Regions from separate parts of the Corticicoccus populi genome, predicted to be linked through region 1. Evidence: predicted binding sites of a transcription regulator. Region 1 holds the regulator's gene; each other region holds the start of a gene.
The links. Region 1 encodes Rex, which represses fermentation and respiration genes when NADH is low (regulators of the CRP and FNR family bind a similar motif). Its sites were predicted from a motif close to TTGTGAAATATTTCACAA; they were not measured.
Positions count from the first base shown of each region.

Region 1 (4,292 bases):
CAAAAGTTATAACCGTACTTATCAATCCCTTTTGGGCAGAACATCAGTACATCAAAGCCGTCCAGTTCAAATACTTCCGGACGCTCCCACATATCACCGAATGTTGTCAAAGGTGTATCAAGAACCCCGCTGTACTCAAACCGTAAGCCGTCCGTTGATCGGTAAAGTGCCGCACCGCCGTAGCCGTCAGCTTTCTCAATGCCGAGCATCATATAATATGTATCCCTCTGTTTAAATACAAAAGGGTCCCGCACTGTTTTAATTTCTTCCGGCATTTCTTCGATAAGCGGTACGGGATGTTTATAGAGTTTCTTATCCGTTTTGAATTCTGCAGCAAGCTGCACCGGCGCGATTTCTTTCCCCGCTTTTTCAAACAGGCCGGTATAAAATACAAACAGCTCACCGCCTATTTCCACTGCCGAACCTGCCGTCAGACCGTGACTGTCATACAAATCGTCCGGTCTGAGCTTAACACCTTCATTATGAAAATCGGAAAGATTATCCGCAGACACGTGATACCAGTAATTAATATTATTTTTATCCGTTAAAGGATGCCAGTTATAAAACAGATGATACCTGCCGTCTCTATAGAAAAATGCTGCGGGAGACGACATGTATCCTGTCACCGGCTGTGTATGATACCCTTGACGCCACGGACTCGAATCTACTTTTTCTATCAGCCGGACGAGTGCTTCACGATCCAGTGATTCAATTTTTTTATAATAGTCATCATTAAAATCTCTCATGTCCAGCCCTCCTGATTACTCCAGTTCTTCTTCTATCGCTTTTTGTTCAGCTTTTAAATATCTTCTGTACCCTGTTTTCGAAATCATAATACTGATTTCATAAAGCATAATCATCGGAATGGTTAGTATGATATGCGTCATTAAATCCGGCGGTGCGATTACTGCAGCCACTATGAACAGAATAAAATATGCATACTTACGATTTTTCTTCAAAAACATCGGTGTGATGATACCGAGCTGTGTCATGAACAATACAAGAATCGGCATTTGAAAAATCACCCCGAACGGCAGTACTGTCCGGAATAAAAAGCCGAAATACTCATTGATACCGATTGTAGTCTGAATTCCCATCTCAGCAGATAAGTCGAATGTAAATCTGATAATATAAGGAACCACTACAAAATAACTGAATGCCATACCCGTCAGCATTAATACGACAACAATCGGTATATAGGACAATGTTAACTTCCGCTCGTTACTGTACAATCCCGGCGTGATAAACGCCCAGACCTGATACATAATTACAGGAAGTATAATCACAAATGCAATCACAACGATAACCAGAATGTATATTCTGAGCGGATCCGTCACTTGAAATGCATGCATCTGAACATTTTCCGTCCATGGTGCATTCTGCATCTGATATATCAGCGGCTTGGATAAAAAGAAGCCGATAATTAAGGCAGCTGCAAAAAAATAAGCCGCGGTTAAAATCCGCTTCCTCATTTCATCTATATGCTCTGTTATCTCTCTTTCTTCTTCATTCACTGAGAAACTCACCTCTTTAAAAAAAGGCGGCTTACGCCACCTCATTTACCTTATTAACTATTTGATTCAACTTTTTTTGGTTCTTCTACGCTTGCTTCCACTTTTTTAGGCTGTTCTTTTTCGTCGTCATCATCAGTTGCCAGACCTTTTGTCGCATCTTTAAATTCTTTTAAAGTTGAGCCGATCGCTTTACCGAACTGCGGAAGCTTTTTCGGTCCGAAAATAATTAAAGCAACAACCGCAATCACAATCAGGCTTGCAGGTCCTACTGCCATTAAAGTTTGTGGAATAAGTAATTCTAACATAAATTTGCCCCTCCTATAAATTCTTCATATAAAAGAATAATGCCTGTAATTCTACACCTAAATCTATATTGTGTACATAGATATCTTTATCCAGGTTCAATCTTATGGGTGTAAAGTTTAGTATACCTTTTACGCCTGCAGCAACTAAACGTTCTGCCATTTCCTGAGAAACTGACGCCGGTAGTGTAAGAATTGCCACTTCAACTTTCTCACGGCTGATAATATCCTCTAATTCATCAGTATGATAAATGTCTACACCGTTGACCTCTGTTCCTACCAAATGCTTATTGTGGTCGAGAGCCCCGACAACAGTCATCTTATCATTTAAATTAGTGAATTTATAATTCATTAAGGCACTGCCCAGGTTACCTGCACCGATAATAATCACATTCTTCTTATCCGTACCCTGAATATGTTCCATAAAGAATTTGAGTAAACTTTTAACATTGTATCCGTAGCCTTTACGGCCCAGTTCACCAAAATAAGAAAAGTCTCGGCGGATTGTCGCAGAATCGATATCCAGTGCTTCACTTATTTCTCTGGAAGATACACGGTCAGTCCCTGCCTCTTCCGCCTGATTAAAATACCGATAATATAACGGAAGCCGCTTCATTGTTGCATTGGGAATCTTCTTCTTACTGTTCACTTCAACTACACCTACCTGATATACTAGTCATTTAATTATAGCACAGTCATAATTTTTTAGTATACATTATAGGTATATAATTTCATCGTTTTTTTGTCTGTATTGTTGTAAACTTGAAGAAAGTGAGGGAATAATAATGATTGTAATGCAGTTATCAAATTTGAAAAAATCTTTTGTGACAGACTTGATATTCAATAACGTCACACTCGAAATTAAATCAGGGGAAACCATTGGTATCGTTGGGAAAAACGGTGCCGGTAAATCTACACTGATGAAAATTATAGCACAGGAACTCAGCTATGATGAAGGTACAATCAGCATGCCGAAAGATGTCTCTGTCGGATACTTGACCCAGCAGATGACACTCGAGTCTGAACAGACTGTCTATGATGAAATGATGAAGCCGTTTAAAAATATATTACAGATAAAAGAAGATATGGACCTTGAGACACAGTGGCTCAGCGAACATGAATATACGCACAGTGATTATGAGGCGCATATTGATAAGTTTGAAAAACTTCAAAATACTTTTGAAAATCAGAACGGCTATCATATTGAAACTGAAATAAAATCCGTCATTACCGGACTTAATTTTGAACCGGATGATTTAAAGAGACATGTCAGTGAATTTTCAGGCGGCCAAAAAACACGCCTTGCTCTCGGGCAGCTTCTTTTAAGCCGGCCGAATCTGCTGCTGCTGGATGAGCCGACCAACCACCTGGACATGGAAACTGTAGAGTGGCTGGAAGGTTACTTAAGGCAGTTCCAAGGTGCTGTCGTTATCATCAGTCATGACCGCTTCTTCCTTGATAAAACAGTGGATAAAATCTATGAACTCGAACTCAACCGGGGCACACTCTACCATACGAACTACACTAAATATATGGCAGAAAAAGAAAAACGGCACCGTCTGCTGATGAAACAATACGAAGAGCAGCAGAAAGAAATCAGTAAGCTCGAGACTTTTGTAGAAAAAAATATCGCCCGGGCCTCGACCAGCAATATGGCCAAAAGCCGCCGGAAAAAATTAGAATCAATGGACCGTATCCAGGCACCGAGACAGGATTACCGGAATGCAGATTTCAGCTTCAATATCATGCGGGAAAGCGGCAATGATGTCTTAAAAGTAAAGGATATATCCATCGGATACGATACACCTTTAAATGCCCACATTAATTTTTATGTTGATAAGGGTGACCGTATGGCCGTTTTAGGGCCGAACGGAATCGGTAAGTCCACCCTTGTCAAAACGATTGCCCGGAAACTTGAGACACTCGGCGGCACCATTCAATACGGCACCCACGTCTCAATCGGCTATTATGACCAGAAACAGGCCGAATTCACATCGAACAATAATGTTCTGAATGAGCTTTGGAATGAATACCCTCATATGAATGAAAGTGATGTCCGAAAAATTCTGGGCCGCTTTTTATTCACCCAGGATGAAGTCATGAAAAGTGTTAATGACTTAAGCGGTGGTGAGAAGGCGCGTATTCAGCTTGCTAAGCTGATGCTTGAGAAAAACAATCTTCTCATCCTGGACGAACCGACCAACCACCTTGATATTGACAGTAAAGAAGTACTGGAAGAAGCTTTGGAAGCTTTCCCGGGTACTATTCTGTTTGTATCGCACGACCGTTACTTCATCAACCGGATGGCTACTCGTGTACTTGAGATGGAACATAATAATATCACTGTCATCAATGGGGATTATGAGTATTTCCTGCACAAAAAAGAAGAACTTGAGATCACACAAATTCGTGAAGAGGAAGTTCCAGCAGAAAAAAACACCGATTACATGGATCAGAAAAAGAAGCGGAATGAAAT
Region 1 covers NZ_JBHUOQ010000005.1:281,754-286,045, forward strand. The annotation lists gene ACFSX4_RS14025 (glycoside hydrolase family 32 protein) at 1-746, opposite strand, end outside; gene tatC (twin-arginine translocase subunit TatC) at 762-1,514, opposite strand; gene ACFSX4_RS14035 (twin-arginine translocase TatA/TatE family subunit) at 1,568-1,789, opposite strand; gene ACFSX4_RS14040 (redox-sensing transcriptional repressor Rex) at 1,833-2,465, opposite strand; gene ACFSX4_RS14045 (ABC-F family ATP-binding cassette domain-containing protein) at 2,602-4,292, shown strand, end outside.

Region 2 (4,292 bases), on a different contig from region 1:
AAGATGCAAAGCTGAAAGCAGTGAAAAGTTATCTTCTAGAATAGAAAAATGCCGGTGAATTCACCGGCATTTTTCTTCATATATTATATTATTTACCAAAGTTTATAGCCTTCGGCACCTGGTATGTTTTCAGTAAACATCTGTGTAATCGGCACAGTATAGGCAATCAAAATCAGGAATACTGTAATAATGATGAGGAGTCTCCAGTTTTCCACCCATTTTGTCTGAGGGGCGTTCTGATCCATCATTTCTGCAACAGGGAAAACTTCAGGCTGATCTGCTTTAGGTCCGGTCATCAGTTTGAAGAACAGAATGACTGCGATAATAATCGCAAGGAATAAAAATGAACCGCCGACAGCCTGCATAACTTGATAAGTAATCCATTCTTCAGCAATACCGGCACCGCCGTACTCTGAATAAGTTGAACGGCGCGGTGCACCTCTCAGCCCCGCAAAATGCATGGCAAGACTCATAATTCCCATTCCAAATGTCCATGTGTATCCGAGGTATAAGGCCATATTATTCGTCTGCTTAGTAATCTTCCGGCCGGTAAGATGCGGCAGAAGGAAAAGCATGACCCCGAAATATGTCAGAATAACCGGTGCACCGACAGTAATGTGAAAGTGTCCGACAACCCATATCGTATTATGAATCATCTGATTCATCTGACCGGAAGCATTTATGATACCGCCGATACCTCCCGGAATAAAGAACAGCATACCGAGGAATGGGAGAACAAACCGAGCATCCTTCCACGGCAGTTTTTTGAACCAGTCAAGTAAACCCTTTGCACCACGGTTTCTGCCGTATGTTTCAAATACAGCAAAAAGACTGAATGCAGTCATCAGTGAAGGAATAATCACCATGAATGTCAGTACCACCTGCAGTCCTTTCCAGAAAGCGTCAATTCCCGGTTCAACCAGCTGATGGTGTATTCCAACTGGAATACTGAAGAATAGAAATAATACAAAACTCATTCTTGCAAGATTATCTGAAAATCCTTTTGTTCCGAGTATTTTAGGAATAATTGCATACCATGACATGTAAGCAGGTAGCAGCCAGAAGTATACTAACGCATGCCCGAAATACCAGAACAAGGTTCTGCTTAGGGATACATTGATCCGGTCCACCCATCCGAGTGACCACGGAATAAACTGGAATAATACAGTGACAGCAACTCCGATTGTACAAACAATCCACATGACATTATTTACAGCGGTCATGTATGACAAGAGTGGCGTCTTATGACCTTTAAATTCTTTTTTCCAGCTGAAGTATTTCATTAGCTGACCTGCAACAGACACCCATGTACCGACGATGACTAAAGTGAGTCCGATATAGTGGATGGCATGTGCCTGCAGCGGTGCATAAAAAGTATATAATACAGTCGCTTCATTTAGTGCAATCATCGCAGCAGACATTAATGTACCGGCAGTCATCAGCCAGAAGCCGGTCCAGCCGAGTTTTCTCTGGCTTCTTGATAACGGACCGCAGACTTTTGAAAGAATCGCAATCTGGAAGCCCATGATAAAGAAGAATGTCAGAACGAGTGCGAGTATGACACCATGTAATGTCAGTAATTGATAATAACCGATTCCAAAAGGCAGTTCCAGATGCCCTGAACGAACCAAGGTCTGCAACAGTCCGGCTGTACCGCCGATAAATAAAGAGAATATCACCCAGTACATATTTGCGAGTACCAGTTTTGCATCTTTAGCGCCTACTTTTTGCAGCGGAGAAAATATTTTGTCCGGGGATAAATTATTGCTCACTGCTGTCACCTCCTGGAACGACTGTTATTTTTGATGTCATCTCTGCATGTCCGACACCACAGTACTCATTACATAAAATTAAATATTCACCGGTATTGTTGAAATCTGCTTCATATGTAGAAATTAAGCCGGGTTCAACCATCATATTAATGTTGGTTCCTGCAACTTGAAAACCGTGAATGACATCTGTTGTAGCGACCTGAATGTTGACTCTTGACCCTTCAGGAATTTCAATGTCATTCGGCTCATACATAAAAGCACTTGCGACCATGTATAAATCATAATCATATGCATCAGAATCTGACTCGTATAAACCCGGTTCACTAAATCTTGAATCTTCCCGTACATGATCCGGATGAATCGTTTCTATTCCGCTTGCAGCGGGGGTATGTCCGGCATGTACCGCGGATATCCCTAAAATTCCTAAAAAGAGAACAAGCGATCCTGTTCCGATAATCAACCATAATTTTTCAAACTTATGCACTGTAAATCCTCCTTTACATTCTTCCCATAAACAGCATGAAAGCACCAAACCAGCTTACTAAAATCAGGCCGCCTAAAAACAGAACCATCATTAATGTACCGCGTAAATCCAGGTTTGAATGATCATCTTGATGAGCTGTATGTTTTTCCTCTGAAAGATTATTTTTTTCAACCATTTATACCACTCCCTGTCCATTTGTATATATATGATGATAAAGAATAATGTCCTTAAAAAAAGTGATAAAAATCACATTTTGTGATATAATTCAGGAAAAATAAGGGAGGCGGAAAAATAGTGCACGAAAATGTATATAAACCGTCGTCAATCCTTGAATATATTGCAGCAACAGGTGAAAAAATCACTTTTAAAAAAGGAGAATTTATTTATCACCCGGGAGATCAGGCATCACATGTTTTCCTGCTCGAAGAGGGACAGGTATTTGTCAGCCGTATGCAGGAAGATGGTAAAGAACTTGTGACAAACTTCATTGATAAAGACGGCATATTTGGAGCAGTGACTTTATTCTGCGGTGCAAAAGAATATAATACATATGCAAAAGCGAAAACAAATGTTGTAGTGAAAAAGATAGAACGTACAATTTTTGAAAAAGAAGTGCTCGACAGCCAGGTGTTCACAACGGAATGGATGCGGTGGCTGGATATAGACAGAAACCGCTACGCTTCTAAAATGCGTGATTTAATGATGTACGGGAAGGGTGGTGCTCTGGATTCAATATTAATCCGGCTTTCAAATTCTTTCGGCCGGGAAGTTGCATCAGGCATATTGATTGATACACCGCTCACCAATCAGGATCTTGCACAGTTGTGCGGAACATCGAGGGAAGCAGTGAACAGAATGCTTGCTGTAATGAGAGAGACGGGAATTGTATCGGTTGACCGCAAGTATATAACCATTCATAATCTTCCTGCATTAAAAGAAAGCATTAACTGTGACAACTGTACTGTTGATGTCTGCCAGATTTTCTGATTATGTATAAATAATTGTTTTTCTTTTCTTTTATAAATTAATGTGCTATAGTATCTGTAATAGAAATATCTGAGAAGTTCGTGATGTGTTGAATTATATTTTGACCTAACACTTTTATAAACGGGAGTCTAATAGGTTTTCCTTTGAAAAACATGCCTGTTTTACAGGACGTTTGGAATCGGAAACAGGACACCCACCTGCAAATAGCAGGCCAAAATAATCAACAAAAACACACGGCTTAAGCTCGGTTATTTCAAGTAAGTACTGGATGTTCGCATTCAGTGCTTATTTTTTTATTGAAAATTAACGTTGTAATGTTTATAATCATTGGTTTTGAGATACATATAATAATAGAATGTATATTTTACAGAATAACCATTTAATACGGGATAGGAGTGTAAGTATGAAAGACACTTTAAAAACAGTTGCCATTGCTGAAAATTGGACAGAATGGTGTAATAAGAAAAATATAGATGAATTAAAGGCAATTACTGAAGAAGAATTTGAAGTATCCGGTCCAAAGGGGACTGCAGTTCTTGATACAGAAGGAATTAAAGACTGGTTGAACCGTGCAGGAATCCGACTTGAAACGTTTGAGATTTATGCAGATAATAATAAAATTATTCTGAGTCAGCATGCTGAGTGGCTGGAACAGGATGGAAGTGTTAAAGGAAGACAGGATGTGTATACATTTTTGACTATCATTAATGACAAAGTTAAGTCTCTGGCAAGGTTTGATGATAAAGAAGATGCTTTTGAAGCTTCAGGTTTAACGGAAGATAACAAATTGAGATAAAAAATCCCTGCATCTGCAGGGATTTTTTATGTGAGTCCGTTTAATTTATCGTAAATATCTTCAAGCTGCTGCTCATATTTAGTATTCGATGAAGGAACAAAATATTTTTTGTTCTTTAATGAATCAGGCAGATACTGCTGCTTTACAACATGATTCGGATAATTATGAGGGTACTTATATCCAATCGCATTGCCGAGTTTTTCAGCACTGCTGTAGTGTCCGTCACGGAGATGTTTAGGAACAGAACCGATAT
Region 2 covers NZ_JBHUOQ010000001.1:723,225-727,516, reverse strand. The annotation lists gene ACFSX4_RS03815 (helix-hairpin-helix domain-containing protein) at 1-44, shown strand, start outside; gene ACFSX4_RS03810 (b(o/a)3-type cytochrome-c oxidase subunit 1) at 93-1,772, opposite strand; gene ACFSX4_RS03805 (cytochrome c oxidase subunit II) at 1,762-2,256, opposite strand; gene ACFSX4_RS03800 (cytochrome c oxidase subunit 2A) at 2,270-2,431, opposite strand; gene ACFSX4_RS03795 (Crp/Fnr family transcriptional regulator) at 2,551-3,243, shown strand; RNA gene ssrS (6S RNA) at 3,307-3,498, shown strand; gene ACFSX4_RS03785 (hypothetical protein) at 3,647-4,039, shown strand; gene ACFSX4_RS03780 (replication-associated recombination protein A) at 4,066-4,292, opposite strand, start outside.
Region 2: a site for Rex is predicted at 2,510-2,527, ahead of ACFSX4_RS03800 (cytochrome c oxidase subunit 2A). Genes of this name have one in related genera too.

Region 3 (4,292 bases), on a different contig from region 1:
ATCCAAAGTAGAAGTAACTAAGATACGTAATCATGCTGAGGAAGTTGTCGGGCCTGAACATGCTGCTATCTTTGATGCGCATTTATTAGTCCTTGACGACCCTGAATTTTTGGGACCGATTGAAACAGCGATTAACGGTCTGAAAAGTGCACCTCAGGCGCTCGTTGAAACACGTGATCAGTTTGTAACTATTTTTGAATCAATGGATAATGAGTACATGCAGGAACGTGCTGCTGATATTAAAGATGTATCTAAGCGCGTACTTGCGCATATGCTGGGTAAAGAACTTCCAAACCCTGCAAATATCTCAGAACCTGTTGTCATAGTTGCTGAAGACTTAACGCCGTCCGATACAGCACAGCTCGACAAGAAATTTGTTAAAGGCTTTGTAACAAATATCGGCGGACGTACTTCACACTCTGCAATCATGTCACGGTCACTTGAAATACCTGCAGTAGTAGGTACGAAAAATGTGACTGAAGAAGCTGTGATTGGTGAAACAATCATTGTTGACGGTACGACAGGTGATGTAATTATACATCCGTCTGAAGATGAAATCCTGGCATACAGAGAGAAAGAAAAAGAAGTACTTGCTGAAAAAGAAGAACTTCTTAAACTTGTGGACAGTAAAACTGAAACCAATGATGGTGTTCATGTTGAACTGGCTGCGAATATCGGTACACCTGAAGATGTTGAAGGTGCTGTACGTCATGGTGCAGAAGGTGTTGGACTTTTCCGTACAGAATTCCTATATATGGGGCGTAATGAACTTCCGACTGAGGATGAGCAGTATGAATCATATAAAGCCGTTTTAGAAGGCATGGACGGGAAACCAGTTGTTGTCCGAACCATCGATATCGGTGGAGATAAAGAACTGCCGTATTTGGATCTTCCAAAAGAAATGAATCCGTTTCTCGGATACCGTGCGATTCGTATGGCTCTTGAAAATCAGGATTTATTCAGAACACAGCTTCGTGCGTTATTGCGTTCAAGTGTACACGGAAACTTGAAAATCATGTTCCCAATGATTGCGACACTTGAAGAATTTAATGAGGCAAAAGCATTGTTACTGGAAGAGAAAGAGAATTTGAAATCAGAAGGTATCGAAGTTAAAGATGATATTGAAGTCGGAATTATGGTTGAGATTCCATCAACTGCAGTTCTTGCAGATCAATTTGCTAAAGAAGTAGACTTCTTCAGTATCGGTACAAATGATTTAATCCAATATACAATGGCAGCAGACAGAATGAATGAAAAAGTCAGCTATTTGTATCAGCCTTACCACCCTGCATTACTGCGTTTAATTCAAAATGTTATTCAGGCATCTCATAATGAAGGTAAATGGACAGGCATGTGCGGAGAAATGGCCGGCGACACTCATGCGGTACCGCTTCTGCTAGGACTCGGTTTGGATGAATTCTCTATGAGCGGCACAAGCATATTGAAAGCAAGACGCCAGATTTCCGAACTGAATAAAGCGGATATGGAACAGCTTGCATCAGCAGCATTAAAAGCTAAAAATACTGAAGATGTTCTTAAACTTGTTAAAGAGTTTACAGAACGTTAATATTTTAAAATCGGGGCAGAGTATTCTGCTCCGGTTTTTATTTAATTTTAAAGTATGATAATTAATTCACAAAAATGTCATTAGATTTTTATAGTTATGGCAATCATTTTATGGTGATAGGAGGTATAATGATAAGACGTAAGAATGAGGGGTGTTACTAAATGGAAGACGTTATTCTGGGAAGAGTCATCACAGCGGCTACTCTTGGTTTTCATATTATATTCGCAACCCTGGGTGTAGGTATACCGGTTGCAATCATGGTTCTTGAATTTTTAGGTATAAAAAAGAATGATTCACACTATTTAACAATGGCACGCAGGATTGCCAAAGGATTTACAGTCACTGTCGCAGTAGGCGTAGTGACGGGTACGATTATTGGTCTGCAGTTATCATTAATCTGGCCTGAGTTCATGAGACTCGGCGGGCAGATTATCGCACTGCCGTTATTCATGGAAACTTTTGCATTCTTTTTTGAAGCAATATTTTTAGGTATTTATCTTTATACGTGGGATCGTTTCAAAAATCCATGGCATCACTGGATATTAACAATACCGGTTGTCATAGGTTCAACACTTTCTGCATTTTTCATTACGACGGTGAATTCTTTCATGAATACACCGGCAGGATTTGAATTGACAGCAGATACTTTTGTAAATATTGATCCAATCGCAGCCATGTTCAATCCGTCTACATGGGTGAGGGTATTCCATGTCGTCGCAACTGCGTATATGACTGCGATATTTATCCTTGGTTCCATTGCTGCTTTTAAATTAATTAGAAGCAAGTTTAAAGAGGACCGGGAGTATCATAAAAAAGGGCTTAAAGTAATGATGTCCATGGGTGTTGTTTTTGGACTTTTAACAATGCTTGCAGGAGATTTTTCAGCTAAATTTTTACATGAGGAACAGCCTGAGAAATTAGCTGCGATGGAATGGCATTTTGAGACTGAAAGCCACGCGGATTTAATATTGTTCGGAGTTCTTGATGAAGAAAATCAGGAAGTGAATTATGAAATCAGAATACCATGGATGTTAAGCTTCCTGTCAGGAAACTCTTTTGATACAGAGGTGACAGGACTGAATGATATACCTGAGGATGAACATCCGCCTCTGATTATTCATTATTTCTTTGATTTGATGGTGGTATTTGGAATGTATGCATTCGGTATATCGGTGCTTTACTTCATTGCTAAATTCACTAAAGGTTTAAATGAACATCATCCATCACTATTATATGCCTATGTTCTGGCTGGACCGTTATCAATGCTTGCGATTGAAGCCGGCTGGTTCTTAGCCGAAATGGGTCGTCAGCCATGGATACTGCGTGGTTATATGAAAGTGTCCGAAGCTGTGACGAATGCAGATGGTCTTGGTGTAACCCTGCTTGCGTTTGTCGGCCTGTATGCAGTACTTGGGTTTACATGCGTATATGTGCTGCTCAAAATGTATAAAGATCAGTCGGCTGAAGCATCGAGACTGGAATATTACGGTAAGAGAGGTGATGAATAATGCCGGATTTAAATTATGAATTGATTGGAATCACGGTCTTATGGACTTTCTTATACGGGTATGTCATTGTCGCATCAATTGACTTTGGTGCCGGCTTCTTTAATTACTATGCGATGAAAACAGGGAAGCATCAGCTCATCAGTGGTATTATTCAAAGGTATTTAAGCCCTGTCTGGGAAATTACCAACGTGTTCTTTGTGTTTTTCTTCGTTGGAATTGTCGGTTTTTATCCTGATACAGCTTATTATTTAGGGACGACACTTCTAATACCCGGAAGTATTGCATTGATTCTGCTTTCTATACGCGGCAGTTATTATGCGTTTAATTCGTATAATGTCACACCTAAAATGTCATGGGCATTTTTATACGGTGTGACGGGACTTCTGATTCCTGCATCACTTTCTGTTGTTCTGGTAATATCAGAAGGCGGATATATTATAGAAGATCAAAGCGGACTTCAACTTGACCTGACAGAACTGTTTTTCTCAACTTATGCATGGTCAGTTGTCTTTTTAGCAATCATATCTGTTTTATATATATCAAGCGGATTCTTGACTTATTATGCAGCGAAAGCAAATAATAAAGGTGCGATGGAAGTTACACGCAGCTGGTTTTTAATCTGGACACTTCCGATGCTTGTGATATCACAGTTTACTTTTCTCGGTTTAAGAGATCATAACTATGAGCATTTTATTAATGCACAGAACTACTGGTATCTTTTCGGCCTTAGTCTTGCAGCAATGGCGGTTGCCATTCTTCTTATATGGAAAAAAAGAAATTTTGGTCTCGCATTTATTTTAATTATGCTTCAGTTTGCCTTTGCATTTTTTGGATACGGTCTAAGTAAACTGCCGTATATATTGTATCCTTATATTGATATTGAAACGTCTGTAGTAAATGAAACAATGGCTTTCAGCCTGACTATTGTATTTATACTTGGTTTATTAATGCTTATTCCAAGTTTAATATTAGTAATGAGACTCTTTATATTTGATAAAGATTATGTGCAGGGGAAGAATGACAAATATTAATAACAGTTGGTGGGGAATATGAATAAAGAATTTGCGGTCATAGGACTCGGTCGTTTCGGCGGCAGTATTGTTCGTGAGCTGGTAGAACTTGACTGTGATGTACTGGCAATAGATATTGATGAGGAACTTGTCAATGAGTATCAGGATATTGCGACACGTTCTGTAGTGGCAAATACAACTGAGGAA
Region 3 covers NZ_JBHUOQ010000001.1:1,028,785-1,033,076, reverse strand. The annotation lists gene ptsP (phosphoenolpyruvate--protein phosphotransferase) at 1-1,567, shown strand, start outside; gene ACFSX4_RS05330 (cytochrome ubiquinol oxidase subunit I) at 1,729-3,075, shown strand; gene ACFSX4_RS05325 (cytochrome d ubiquinol oxidase subunit II) at 3,075-4,106, shown strand; gene ACFSX4_RS05320 (potassium channel family protein) at 4,125-4,292, shown strand, end outside.
Region 3: a site for Rex is predicted at 1,622-1,639, ahead of ACFSX4_RS05330 (cytochrome ubiquinol oxidase subunit I). Genes of this name have one in related genera too.